4 regions of the Thalassotalea ponticola genome follow, and region 3 is predicted to be linked to each of the others. Evidence: predicted binding sites of a transcription regulator. Region 3 holds the regulator's gene; each other region holds the start of a gene.
The links. The regulator LexA, encoded in region 3, represses DNA repair genes until DNA is damaged. The targets are predictions, from matches to a motif close to TACTGTATNNNNATACAGTA.

Region 1 (3,603 bases), 1.4 Mb from region 3:
ACGAGTCGTTGCACCAATCAGAGTAAATGGCGGTAAATCGAGTTTTATCGAGCGCGCAGCAGGGCCCTCGCCAATCATAATATCTAACTGGTAATCTTCCATTGCTGGATAGAGGATTTCTTCAACCATTGGACTCAAACGATGGATCTCATCAATAAACAAAACATCGTTCTCTTCGAGATTGGTGAGTAGCGCGGCTAGATCGCCCGCTTTTTCTAATACTGGGCCTGACGTAGTGCGGATATTTACCCCCATTTCGTTGGCCACGATGTTAGCCAGCGTCGTCTTACCAAGACCAGGAGGACCAAATATCAATAAATGATCAAGTGGTTCATCGCGTTTTTTAGCCGCTTGAATAAAGATTTCCATCTGCTCTTTTACGTGATCTTGACCAGTGTAGTCGTCGAGTAACTTGGGGCGTATCGCCCGATCGATGGTTTCTTCTTCTCTACTTAATGTCGGCTGAATTAAACGATCCGCTTCAATCATAATGTTAACTTACCTAATGTGTTTTACCGTACCAGCGAAACGCGTGCTTAAAGCATAGACTTTAGCGCATCTCTGATTAACTCTTCAGAGCTCATTTCTGGTTTTAATACTGCTTTAACCGCTTTATCAGCCTGCGCTTGTTTGTACCCTAACGACACAAGTGCGGTTATCGCATCGCCTTTGGCATCAACTGCAGGAGTTATCAATACATCATCGCCATGCTGCTCAAGCACAAGGCTATCGCTAACTGGGGTATCAATATCAAGGCCCCAGTCTTTGAGCTTATCGCGCATTTCAATAAGTAAGCGTTCAGCGGTTTTCTTACCCACTCCGGGAATTTTTACAATAGTGCTTACGTCGTCGAGTGTTACGCAGTTAACAAACTGATTAGCCGACATATTTGATAAAATAGCCAAAGCTAATTTGGGGCCGACGCCATTTACTTTTATGAGTAAGCGAAATAATTTCCGCTCGGTTTGATTGGCGAAACCATACAGTAATTGTGCATCTTCGCGTACCACAAAATGGGTGTATATAGTGGTCTCTTGATTTAACTGTGGCAAATGATAAAAACTGGTCATTGGTAAGGTAACTTCATATCCCACACCAGCGCACTCTAGGACAATCTCTGGCGCGTGTTTCTCAACCAGTATGCCTCGTAATCTTCCTATCACGGTCTACCCTGTTTCATGTTGTAAATCGAATTACCACAACCTTAACACTGTATAAATATATAGTAAACTAAAACTTGGTTACTGGCGCGATTTGCTCACTCAATTGACGACCTTAACTGGTTAACGCAAACGGCCACGCACCGTCTTTTTCGCATGACCGGCCATTTTAATCAGCGATTCATAACTGTGGGCATGACAAATGGCAACGGCCAACGCGTCAGCGGCGTCGGCCTGGGGTACCGACGGTAGCTTTAACAATGACGTCACCATGTGTTGAACTTGCTCTTTACTCGCCGCTCCCGTACCGACAACGGCTTGTTTTATTTGTCGAGCTGAATACTCTGCGACATCGAGGTTGAGATTGGTGGCGGCAACCATCGCCGCGCCTCTGGCTTGGCCAAGCTTGAGTGCGCCAGAAGGATTCAGCCCCATAAACACCTGTTCAATGGCAAACATGTCGGGTTTAAACTGAGTCACTAGCTCGCTTACCCCAGCGAAAATAATTTGCAGTCGCTGAGCCATATTATCGCCCGCCGTTAGCGTTTTAATGCAGCCGCTACCTAAATATTGAAATTTTCGGCCTTGCACATGAATTACACCGTATCCGGTTAATCGCGAGCCAGGGTCGATGCCAAGAATAATACTCATATAAAAGTCGTTATTAACATGTTGTTGGTCATAGCATAATGACAGTCATTTTACCTCGCTACACGCACAATGCCAGAGAAAACAGACAAACGATAAAAATGGCCCTAACGCAACGCGATTGCAAGGTGTAAGTACGCAATAAAAAATCCCGTTAAGCAATACCTTAACGGGATTTTTTTGTCCATTGCGATTAACTCACTGGCGTGAATTGACGGCGTTACTCGCTGTCTTTGCTAATTTTTGCAATACCCAACTCAACCAACTGCTCAGGATTGGCTTGTCCTGGTGCATTGGTTAGCGGACACGCTGCGGTAGTTGTTTTTGGGAATGCCATAACATCGCGAATTGATGTAGCACCGGTCATTAGCATCACCAAGCGATCTAAACCAAACGCCAAACCGGCATGCGGCGGTGTACCGTAGCGCAATGCTTCAAGTAAGAAACCGAACTTTTCTTTCGCTTCATCATCGCTGATACCCAAAATATTGAATACCGTTGCCTGCATTTCTTGGTCGTGGATACGCACCGAACCACCACCTAACTCAACACCGTTTAATACCATGTCATACGCATTTGACAAAGCGGTTGTCGGGTTGGCACGCAACTGCTCTGCACTCATATTTGTCGGTGCCGTGAACGGATGGTGCAGTGCGTGTAAGTGACCATCGACTTCTTCAAACATTGGGAAGTCAACAACCCATAGTGGTTTCCATTCATCACTCACCATGCCAAGATCTTCACCCAGTTTAAGACGCAAAGCACCTAGCGCTTCAGTCACCACAGTGTAGTTATCAGCACCGAAGAAGATGATGTCGCCTGAACTCGCGTTAGTGCGAGTTAGTAATTCGCTGACAGCCGCTTCGGGTAAAAATTTTAAGATTGGCGACTGAATACCGTCCATACCCGCGTCGATATCGTTGACTTTCAGCCACGCCAAGCCTTTGGCGCCGTAAATGCCGACAAATTTGCCGTATTCGTCGATGTTTTTGCGCGATAGTTTATCGGCAGCGCCCGGTACACAAATCACCGCGACGCGACCTTTGGGATCGTTTGCAGGGCCGTTGAATACTTTAAACTCAACATCTTTTAAAATGTCGGCTACGTCAACAATTTCAAGTGGGTTGCGCAGGTCAGGCTTGTCCGAACCAAAACGAGTCATCGCTTCGTGATAACTCATGTGCGGGAACTTGCCTAAATCGACATTTAACAACTCTTGGAACAGTTCTCGGATCATGGTTTCGGTAACATCTTGAACCTGCTCTGCCGTCATGAACGAGGTTTCGATATCGATTTGAGTGAATTCTGGTTGACGATCTGCTCGCAAATCTTCATCGCGAAAACACTTAACGATTTGATAGTAGCGCTCCATGCCAGACATCATCAACAACTGCTTAAACAATTGCGGTGATTGAGGTAAAGCGAAAAAGCTGCCTTTGTGAGTGCGACTTGGCACTAGGTAATCACGTGCACCTTCCGGCGTCGCCGCCGTTAGAATAGGCGTCTCAATATCCATAAAGCCTTGATTTTCTAACGACTTACGTACTGCTGCCGTGACTTTAGCACGAAAGCGTAAACGCTCAGTCATTTCTGGGCGACGCAAGTCAAGGTAACGATATTTTAAACGATTTTCTTCGCTGTTTTCTTGGTTGAAATCAATCGGTAATGGCGCAGATTTATTTAAAATATTAAGCTCTAAACCCAAAACCTCAACAGCACCGGTCGCCATGTCCTTGTTTACTTGCGACTCTGGACGGGCGCGAACCTTACCTTTTACTTGAATACAAAACTCATT
Region 2 (3,603 bases), 990 kb from region 3:
GGGTTTTGTCTCACTGGGCTATGGCGCCAACTCGGCAAGAATGGTATTGAGCCAACGCTCTTCATCAATAAATTGCCAACTCCACGCTTTGTACTTCTCGCCTAGTCCACTGGCAATGATCTCATCCTTGCTTTTCCCCGACTTTAACGCCGCATCTACCGACGCGATCGAATACTCTATCATCTCAATGACTTGTTGAACGCCCTGCTTGTTACTCAATTCACCGTGGCCAGGAATGATCACCACATCATCGGGATAGGTATTAATAATAGACTTAATATTGGCGAGGTAGCCTTTAACACTGCCTCCCCCGTTTAAATCGATAAACGGGAATCGCCCTTGAAAGAACAAGTCGCCCATGTGCAATACATTCGCTTGCTTGAAGTAAACAACCGAATCGCCATCGGTATGGCCCTTAGGTAAATGCGATAAACTAACCTGCTCGTCACCGATATAAATAGTTACCCCATCATTGTAAGTAACCACGGGTAAATCCGCTGCACTTTGCTTATCATTGGCAGCGACGCGTTTGCGCACATTGTGGTGAGCAAATATCGGTGCTGATTTACCAAAATGAGCGTTTGCTCCGGTGTGATCACCGTGATAGTGAGTGTTGACCACATACTTTATTGGCACGTCTTTAATGTCTTTCATCGCCGCTTCAATCTTATCGGCCAGTGGCGCGAATTGGTCATCAACGAGAACAAAGCCATCGTCGGTTGCCAGCAGGCCAATATTACCGCCCATGCCCTGTAACATATAAACATTGTCAGCCACTTTGTTGGTGCTAATTTCAACTTGGTCAAAATCGGTGGCACTGTGTGCACTGACGCTAAGCAACGAACAGCACAATGCTATTAATGATAGTTTTTTCATTAACTTACTCCCCTATAATATGAATCATTAAATATGACGGGTTGTTACAAAAAGATCAAAGTCTGTCGGATATTTTAACGCTGACTAAAACGATGGTAGCTTCAACTTAAGGGACAAGTCTGCGCAAGGTGGCTATTGTACAAGGTTTGCAAAGCAAGTGATTAGCTTAAGTCTAAACTCAGCTGTGGTTTGGTGTCGGTTGCTCTATCAACAGACTTGAACATCACATGTAACCCCAACAACCGCACCTTTTTTCCCGATCCTCGTGCCAATGCCCGTTCAAGTTGCTCAGCGAGCATCGCTTTATCTAAGACATGAGTGGTGTTTTCCACAGTCGTTTGACTGAAATCATTAAACTTTACTTTAACTCCCTGAGATTTTATTTGTCTGTGCGTCACCCTTGACAGCCGCTGTTCAAATTTAGGTATGAGCTGATTAACGGCGCTTAAACACTCGCTCAAGCCACTGATGTCATCCATTAATGTAGTTTCTAGGGCCAGAGACTTGCGCTCTCTCGATGGTTGTACAGGCGACTCATCTATGCCATGCGCCCGCTGATACAAGCTCATACCAAACTTGCCAAATAAGCGGGTTAGCTGTTTCACTTCACACGCCCGAACGTCAGCGCAGGTCTGCAGGCCATGACGCTGTAGCTTGGTTAACGTTTTTGGGCCGACACCGGGAATTTTTGCCAATGGAAGCTGCTCAACAAATTGGCTTACGTCTGCTGGCGCGATAACATACTGACCGTTGGGTTTGTTTTCATCCGAGGCAATTTTGGCTAAAAACTTGTTTGTCGCAATGCCCGCAGAGGCGGTCAACGATAACTCGTTTTGGATATCTCTGCGAATTTGCTGGGCGATCAAGGTTGCGCTACCGCCACATTGTTGGCTATCGGTGACATCGAGATACGCCTCGTCTAACGACAGCGGTTCGACAAGCTCGGTATAACGATAAAAGATCGAGCGCAATTGCTCTGATACCTGTTGATAAACAGACATTCGAGAGGCAACTAAGGTTAAATGCGGGCACAATTGTAGAGCTCGCTTAACCGACATAGCGGAGCGCACGCCGTATTCGCGCGCGATATAATTGCACGTAGAAACGACACTGCGTTCACTGCGACCGGCAATTGCAATGGGAATATTTCGCAAGCTTTCATCATCACGAGCCTCAACGGCGGCAAAAAAGCAATCCATATCGATGTGAATTATTTTACGCATGGTAGCTACCCAACAACGCAACCTCAAAAAAAAACAACTGTACGAGTGTACAGTATAATAAAGTTAATCTTGTCAATGCAAGTGAGTTAATTCACTTGTTGAGATTAAGATAATTTGTGACTATCTGTGCGCTTTCACATACAATAAAACTATAAGCAGTTATGCGATACCAATATGCCTCAATGCGACTCAACCTTGTCGATCGCACCACAGGCACCAATCAAGGCTAAACACTGAACATGTATCATTACTTTAAGTTGCTCACCAAAAGACGCCGAAGTCAGTTCTTCAATGAATTCAGTGTTAGCTATGATATTGCACCAATTAAACAGCAGAAAATAGATGCCTTTCGCCAGTTTTACGATTTAGCTGATGACCAACAGCTACCGGCGAGCTACGCCTTTATTGCCGGCTTTGAAGCCATGTTGAACACACTTAGTCACCAACATTTTGCGTTTGCACCACTGGGGTTAATTCATCTGAGTGCCGAGTTTAAGCAGTTCGCGCCCATCGATTATCAGCGACCGTTTAGCGTGGACATTAAAGTAAAGCAAAACCGCCGCCATCCGCTTGGCAAGTTAGTACAGCTGGAATCTAAATTTTTTCAAGATCACCACTTGTGCCTCATTAACACCAATTGCATGTTAAAAAAACTCACATCTGCGAGCACAGACAGCAGAGTAAAAGGCCAACAAACGTTTAGTGGCACAACTGACACTTGCGTTAACGCAGATACCGCGCGTGCTTACGCAAAAGTCAGTTACGACTACAATCCCATTCACATCAGTAAGCACTTAGCTAAGCTATTTGGTTTACCCGGTGCGATTATGCACGGCATGTATTTTGCGCACTGGTTATTGATCCGCGAAAACATACACCAACAACGGGTTAAGTTTGAATTTAAGAAGCCGTGCTTGTTGCCCACCGAAGTGGGTATCGCTCAACGTGATAACCACTATCACATATTCTCCGGTAGTGACGACTTACACCTGGTGATGAAAACATTTGATAGCGCCGCTCAAGAGGCGTAAATACCCTCAACAGAAACAAGGGTGTCGTTTTCAATCTACAGTGTTACAATCTAGCCAAGCGTTTTAGCTCGGCCTGAGAACACGTAGCGCACACCGCTTGGAAAGTCTGTTGCCGTCAAATTCCGATGCCGTAATCGTGCTAAACTCGCTTGTATATTGATTTGCTTTAAACACTGAGGAAATACTATGAAGTTTATTCGCACCTTAATTATTGCTGCAGCCAGTGCAGTCCTCGTTGCGTGTGGTGGTCATGGGTTTGAGGGGGAATATAAAATTGCCTCAGCATCAGAAGATGATATTTTGGGAAGCTTAGCCGAACAGTTCGCTTCTGATACCGTTATTGTTATCGGTGCCGATTTCGTCGACACCAATGGCAAGCGAGAGAGCTATGATAAAATTATCGTCCGCGAATCCGGCACCAAGCGTTATTTAGTGCTGATTCGTCAAGACCAAGAACAAGCTTGGGAAATTAT
Region 3 (3,603 bases):
GATAAAGTTGAAGGGTATGTTCAATTTAATTTTGATATATCTGAACAAGGCAAGCCAATAAATATTGAACCAATATCGTCATTTCCTTCAGATACTTTTATAGACGCTGCAAAACAGGCTCTTTCACAGTGGGAATATATCCCTATGACTAAAAGTGGCTCGCCAGCATTAAGCAAGTGCCATAGTGTACAAATTGATTTTAGGCTGAGCTAAGACTGCAGAGTCGAGCTACGTACATTGTTGTGCTTAGAATTATATTTTAGTTAGGCTCAATATTCTTACTAGGACGTTAATATGAATAAATGAAAACCGCCTTCTTCACAAGGCATTAACCTTAAGTGGGGCGACCAACAAATTCGAGGCTTAGTCCTCGAATTTTTATTCATAAAAGTGAATATTTGACTTGGCGGTCGGTTAGGTTAGTATGAAGCGAAGTGGCGGAGGCAACTACCGCTTTGAGCGATAAGCAGACCTTATTAATACGATGAATAACAATAAGAAAAAATTAATCCGGATGCTGGCTATTCAAGTGTTGTTGACTGCCATTCACAAATATTTAGATACGCCAAATGATGTGAGTTTTATTACTTGGCACTTCTTAGCTGCATTGGGTTTTGGAATATATGTTATTTGGTTCGCTTTGAATCTACGATGCCCAAATTGCGGTGCTGGTCAGGTATTCCGAGGTTTAAGTGCGTTTAACATTCGGTGGCCTGAGAACAATTGCCACAAATGCGAAAAGCCTTTAGGCTAACAGGCAGTAAAGAGCGATCAACGGTCGGTTTAGTAATACCGATAATTATCATTTAATAAAACGTGGAATAATTCCGTGTTTCATGGATATTTCCACTTATTGCAACTGTTATGAGGATCAAAAGAGTGTTAGAGGACGTCAAGAATGCTTTTCATTTTGCGTTTGACAAATTCAGCCCGATTTTGGTCGGATGGACAATCGGCTTATATTTCTTAGGCGCTTTTTCATCTCCTGAGAATATTGACAATACTCATATAGCAAATTTTGATCGCTTTATAACCCTTTGTTTAATTTGTTTTGGTTTAGCCTTTTTATTTAAGCTTTTTAAGTTGCGCAGATCCCCATAACAAGGCAATAAAGTCATGGACGCAAAACAGTTGGCTGCGCTCGTGCCTCGCTTATTTTAGCCAACTATTTTGCGCCACTTATTGAGGTGTTATTACCTCGAAACCAGCGTATATTAGCAATTGCTAACGGGCAGAAAATGGCACAAAGCGGTCATAGCCTATTAGCAGATCTACGATTAGTGTGATTGTCAGATTTGGTTAAGACCTATTATTCACGTCTGACAGTTCAAGTCGAGACTTATACAAATTAAGTCAACGTCACAAGATGCTTATATGGACCAATAACTGGTTAAATACAAAAGATTGGCATTCAAATCACAAAGACCTTAGATAGGCTCATTTTTTGATCTTATCACCTCATTTTCGATCATTTTCCAGCAAAAACATGACAGTTCACTGAAGTTAACCCGCATTAAAGTATTTGCTCAGTTTATTTTGCTTGGATTATTTTAGAAATAAACTGGATTGCACACACACATACCTTATTTTTAATTTGCTGTTGCGATAATCCACAAGCTGTATATACTAACAGTAACTGTACGAATAAACAGGCCAAATTAACATGCGAGCACTAACTGCCAGACAACAACAAATATTTGATTTAATCAAAGAAACAATAAACGCCACCGGTATGCCACCGACACGTGCTGAAATTGCTAACTTTTTTGGCTTTAAATCTGCCAACGCCGCCGAAGAACATTTAAAAGCACTAGCCAAGAAAGGCTTTATTGAAATGCTGCCAGGCACGTCACGCGGTATCAAACTCGCAGAAGAGCACATCGACGACGACGGCCTACCACTTATTGGTCGCGTCGCTGCCGGTGAACCCATTTTGGCACAAGAGCACATTGAAGATAGATACAAAATTGATGGCAACCTATTTCATCCAGCCGCCGATTACTTACTGCGCGTTAACGGCGAGAGTATGAAAGATATTGGTATTATGGATGGTGATTTACTTGCCGTGCATCAAACAACTGATATCCACAATGGCCAAGTTATTGTTGCTCGTGTGGAAGATGACGTTACCGTAAAGCGTTTTAAACGAGAAGGTAATGTGGTGTACTTACACGCCGAAAATAAAGACTTTGAACCGATTGTCGTTGATTTAGCCGCAACGCCTTTTAATGTTGAAGGTATCGCAGTAGGTGTTATTCGCAACGCCGACTGGATGTAATAGCGGTAGTCTCACTGCTAACTGCTAACTGCTAACTGCTAACTGCTAACTGCAGTTCTATTATCTACCAATAGAAACTCACCTTTTACAATCGAACAATCAAGCGCCTTTTGTTGAAGGCGCTTTTTTATTTGTCCCGCAGAACACTATCCCTTTACACCGACACCTTTAGTGTGAAACATTTTTCCCTCCGACGAAAAAATCGTAAATCCATAAAAAATAAAGAGTATTTGCTCTACACGTAGTCATTACTAAATATCCAAAAATTCTATCATTTTTTACACAAACAGCTTTACCTCGTATAAAAATTGAGTAATTCTAGTATACGTATTAATCAGTTATTGGCATTTGTATCGCGTAATAACGAAAAAGCGCAACACATAACAACAATAACACGCGCAATATCTACCACATCAAAACCCAACGTAGATTTGCTGTACGTAAATAACAGCGGTGAAATTTCAACCGCACTATAAAAATAAAATTTACGGAAATTTGCGACATCGAATTAAGATGTATCTTGTCCTTCTTTCTGTATTTTCTTTGGCTTAATAAGCAGAGGAGATGTCGAGTGAAAAGACGCAACCTGAGTTGGCTGTTGTTGACAAGTATGTTTGTCAGTTCAGTTCATGCTGAGTCGCAATTCAATATGACTAAAGGTGTGACGGATGTCAGCCAAAATGTCTATGACTTGCATATGATGGTCATGTGGATCTGTACCGCCATCGGTATTGTCGTATTTGGGGCCATGTTTTGGTCAATGCTTTTCCACCGTAAATCAAAGGGATCTAAGCCAGCTGATTTTCATGAAAGCACGAAAGTAGAGATACTGTGGACGGCCATTCCTGTTTTTATTCTTATTGCCATGGCATGGCCAGCAACCAAAACGCTGATCGCCATGGAAGATAACTCAAATTCCGATATCACCATTCAAGTCACCGGTTCACAATGGAAGTGGCATTATAAATACTTTGATCAAGGCATCGAGTTTTACAGTGTGTTAGCCACTCCGAGAGAACAGTTTGACAATCGCGAAGGTGAAGGCGCGCCCAAGGGTGAAAATTACTTGTTAGAAGTCGATAAGCCGTTGGTAATTCCGGTAAATAGAAAAGTCCGCTTCTTAATTACCTCTGATGACGTCATTCACTCGTGGTGGGTACCCGCGTTTGCAGTCAAGCAAGATGCAAACCCAGGCTTTATCAACGAAGCGTGGACTAAGGTCAACGAGCCAGGTATTTATCGCGGCCGATGCGCCGAGTTGTGTGGCAAAGACCACGGTTATATGCCGATTGTGGTTGATGTTCGCAGCGAAGTCGACTACGAGC
Region 4 (3,603 bases), 890 kb from region 3:
TCGCGGGCTTCCAATTGCTGGAGAAAATCTGTGGCGCCTTGGCTAAGTGACCGAAGTTCGTCTAATTCACTATTGTAGCCAGGTGCAATAACACCGCCGTCGCGGATGAGAACTGGTGGATTCTCAACAATGGCATTATCCAGTAGTTGTTGTAAATATTCTATCGGCGCTACGTCTTCGGCCAATTGCTGCATTAGCGGTGCTTGGCAAAGTGCCGAGAGCTGATGTAATTCAGGCAGTCGCGTTAACGCATTGCGCAACCGGGCAAAATCTCTTGGGCGTGCGCTGCGCAGCGCAATACGCGCGACTATGCGCTCAATGTCGCCAATGCTTTTGATCACCTCATACACATCCTGCTGTAAATCTTGCTGCAGAATATCGGCGATTGCATCTTGGCGTTGTTCAAGTAGGGCGACATCGCGCAGTGGAAAATGCAACCAGCGCTTCAGTAAGCGCGAGCCCATAGCGGAAGCGGTTTTATCGAGCACAGATGCTAAAGTATTGTCATAGCCTCCGGCGAGATTTGTTGTCAATTCGAGATTTTTACGGGTTGCTGCATCTAAAATAACGCCGCTTGAATAGGCTTGAGCCTTGATCGATCTAATATGTGGCAAAGCACCGCGTTGAGTGTCCTTGACGTACTGCAATAAACAGCCAGCGGCACTGAGCCCCAAGGGATAATCGGCGACACCAAACCCAGATAGCTGTTTGGTTTTAAACTGCTCGTTGAGTAGTTTGTTTGCTGTTGCTAAGTCGTATTCCCAATCAGGTCTGCGACGTGTGCCTTTTAAATCATTGATAAGGTCGATAGCGGCAAAGGACTCGGGGTAAAGCAACTCCGCTGGATTGAGACGTTGTAACTCGGCTTGCAACTGCTCACGGGTTTTGGGTTGGCAAATAACAAAACGGCCAGAGCTCATATCGAGATAGGCGATGCCAAACCCTTGATTCGATTTTTCAAACACCGATACCAATAAATTGTCCTGCTTGTCTTGCAGTAGCGCTTCATCAGATAGGGTACCAGGAGTAACAATGCGAACCACCTTTCGCTCTACGGGACCTTTACTTGTCGCAGGATCGCCAATTTGCTCACAAATGGCTACAGACTCGCCAAGTTGCACTAACTTAGCCAAATAATTTTCAACGGCGTGGTAGGGTACTCCCGCCATAGGGATTGCGTTACCGCCCGACTTTCCACGTGCGGTTAGGGATATATCAAGTAAATCAGCGGCTTTTTTCGCATCGTCATAGAATAACTCGTAAAAATCACCCATGCGATAAAACAGCAGTATATTTGGAAACTCCGATTTTATGGTTAAATATTGCCGCATCATAGGCGTGTGATTGGCGTTGTCAGAAAGATGGTTTGTCATGGATTTACTTAAGTTGATCTGTTTGACGAAAAAAAATCAAGGTCAATAAAGGCGCTTTTTCTGCAGTATTGAACCGTGAAATATCTGATGAAATGTGTTCTGTAAAGATGTTAAAATAATCCGCGCAAAAGCGCAAAGACGTTTTGCCAATAATCCTTGTTTATGTAGATTATTGTGAATCAATAGCGAACAGCAATTAGCGCTAACATTGAAAGGCGGTTGTTGCATTCAATGTAATGGTTGTAGAGTTAATTACACCTTGCAATAAAACCACTGTATAAACAAAGCTAAATTCGCTTGTTGACCAGCTTAAATATGGTGGTAACTACAGGTCAACTCATTAAAAGTTGTTTATTTTCAAAGTGTTATGTTTTTTGTTTAAATTTTTTAGCAAAAGGTATTGATACTGTACGATTATACAGTATACTGTTCATTAATTACTGGATAAGTTATAAAAAAATTCACTGGAGACCACAATGGATGCGAATAAAGAAAAGGCGTTAGCCGCGGCATTAGGCCAAATTGAACGTCAATTCGGAAAAGGTTCAATCATGAAATTAGGTGAGAACCGCAGCATGGATGTTGAAACAATTTCTACCGGTTCATTGTCGTTAGACGTTGCGCTTGGCGCAGGCGGTTTACCGATGGGACGCATCATCGAAATTTACGGTCCAGAGTCAAGTGGTAAAACAACGTTAACCCTTGAAGTTATTGCCGAAGCCCAACGCAACGGCAAAGTGTGTGCGTTCGTAGACGCCGAGCATGCCTTAGACCCAATTTACGCTGAAAAGTTAGGTGTGAACATTGACGACTTGTTGGTATCTCAGCCAGATACCGGTGAGCAAGCATTAGAAATTTGCGACATGCTAACGCGCTCAGGTGCCGTTGACGTTATCGTGGTTGACTCGGTAGCAGCGTTAACACCGAAAGCTGAAATTGAAGGTGACATGGGCGATAGCCACATGGGTCTACAAGCGCGTATGTTGTCGCAAGCTATGCGCAAACTTACCGGTAACCTTAAGCAATCAAATACGATGATGATTTTTATCAACCAGATTCGTATGAAAATTGGTGTGATGTTTGGTAATCCAGAAACCACAACTGGTGGTAATGCATTGAAATTCTACGCGTCAGTACGTCTAGATATTCGTCGTACAGGTGCGGTGAAAGAAGGTGATGCAATCACTGGTAACGAAACTCGCGTTAAAGTGGTTAAGAACAAAATTGCTCCACCGTTTAAACAAGCTGAATTCCAAATCATGTACGGTGAAGGTATCAACAACATCGGTGAGCTTATCGATTTAGGTGTACAACACAAGCTAGTTGAAAAAGCCGGTGCATGGTACAGCTGTAACGGTGAGCGTATCGGTCAAGGTAAAGCCAATGCCTGTAACTTCTTAAAAGAAAATCCAGCCATGGCTAAAGATTTAGATACTAAATTGCGCGCATTACTACTAACACCAGCGACGCCGGTAGAAGAAGCTCTAGAAGAAGAATCTGAATAACTTAGCGTTTAGCTATAAGAAATAACCAAAGGCCGCATCAGCGGCCTTTTTTATTTGTGTTTGTTAATGGGGCGAGTGTACCATGTGAATTAACCATGCGTATTGTCATCAATTGACACAGACCAAACTCGCGTTAATCATCGCCAATCAATCTCACTTTGTCAGCGCAAATCTGTGGCATATTTGCCAAATCTTGTTTTAAGGAAATATTAAAAACAATCTGACTGGACAAGTGCACGAGATCACAATAAAAAAACACCTCACTCACCTAAGTGACTGAGGTGTTTTTATGTTAACGCCAAATTAACTACCGATGTGTTCTTTTATAAAGTCCAGCATCGTCTGCAGCGTGGTAACTCGGTGTTCAGGGGTGATAAAACCGTGGTATTCGTTGTCGATATACAAGGTTTTATAAGGGTGTTTTTTATCGCGTAACGCTTTTTCCAACGCTTCGGCTTGTGAGATCGGCGTGCGTTCATCGGCACTACCGTGAATCAACAATATTGGCGCCTTTAATTGATCAACATTGTGAACCGGTGAAAATGGCTTAATGGTTTCATGGTCGATACCGCCGAGTACTTTGTTTAAGTAGTGGCGCCCGTACGGGTGGCCGGGAGTATCACCATCAGTAAACATCATTTCTAAATCGTAGACACCCGATGCGCCAATGACACATTCGTATAAATCAGGCGCTAAAATAGCGCTTTGCACCGCGGAATAAGCAC

Region 1: ruvA (Holliday junction branch migration protein RuvA) is a predicted target of LexA. The motif match lies at 1,209-1,228, and genes of this name have one in related genera.
Region 2: dinB (DNA polymerase IV) is a predicted target of LexA. The motif match lies at 2,135-2,154, and genes of this name have one in related genera.
Region 4: recA (recombinase RecA) is a predicted target of LexA. The motif match lies at 1,778-1,797, and genes of this name have one in related genera.

The regions. Positions count from the first base shown of each region.
Region 1 is NZ_CP166871.1:2,261,015-2,264,617, forward strand. Features, by position in the region: gene ruvB (Holliday junction branch migration DNA helicase RuvB) at 1-489, opposite strand, end outside; gene ruvA (Holliday junction branch migration protein RuvA) at 537-1,163, opposite strand; gene ruvC (crossover junction endodeoxyribonuclease RuvC) at 1,284-1,811, opposite strand; gene aspS (aspartate--tRNA ligase) at 2,029-3,603, opposite strand, start outside.
Region 2 is NZ_CP166871.1:2,668,883-2,672,485, forward strand. Features, by position in the region: gene ACAY30_RS11630 (MBL fold metallo-hydrolase) at 19-876, opposite strand; gene dinB (DNA polymerase IV) at 1,038-2,099, opposite strand; gene ACAY30_RS11640 (MaoC/PaaZ C-terminal domain-containing protein) at 2,339-3,130, shown strand; gene ACAY30_RS11645 (hypothetical protein) at 3,317-3,603, shown strand, end outside.
Region 3 is NZ_CP166871.1:309,403-313,005, reverse strand. Features, by position in the region: gene ACAY30_RS01405 (energy transducer TonB) at 1-213, shown strand, start outside; gene lexA (transcriptional repressor LexA) at 1,664-2,278, shown strand; gene coxB (cytochrome c oxidase subunit II) at 2,889-3,603, shown strand, end outside.
Region 4 is NZ_CP166871.1:2,771,193-2,774,795, reverse strand. Features, by position in the region: gene mutS (DNA mismatch repair protein MutS) at 1-1,373, opposite strand, end outside; gene recA (recombinase RecA) at 1,850-2,878, shown strand; gene ACAY30_RS12065 (S9 family peptidase) at 3,182-3,603, opposite strand, start outside.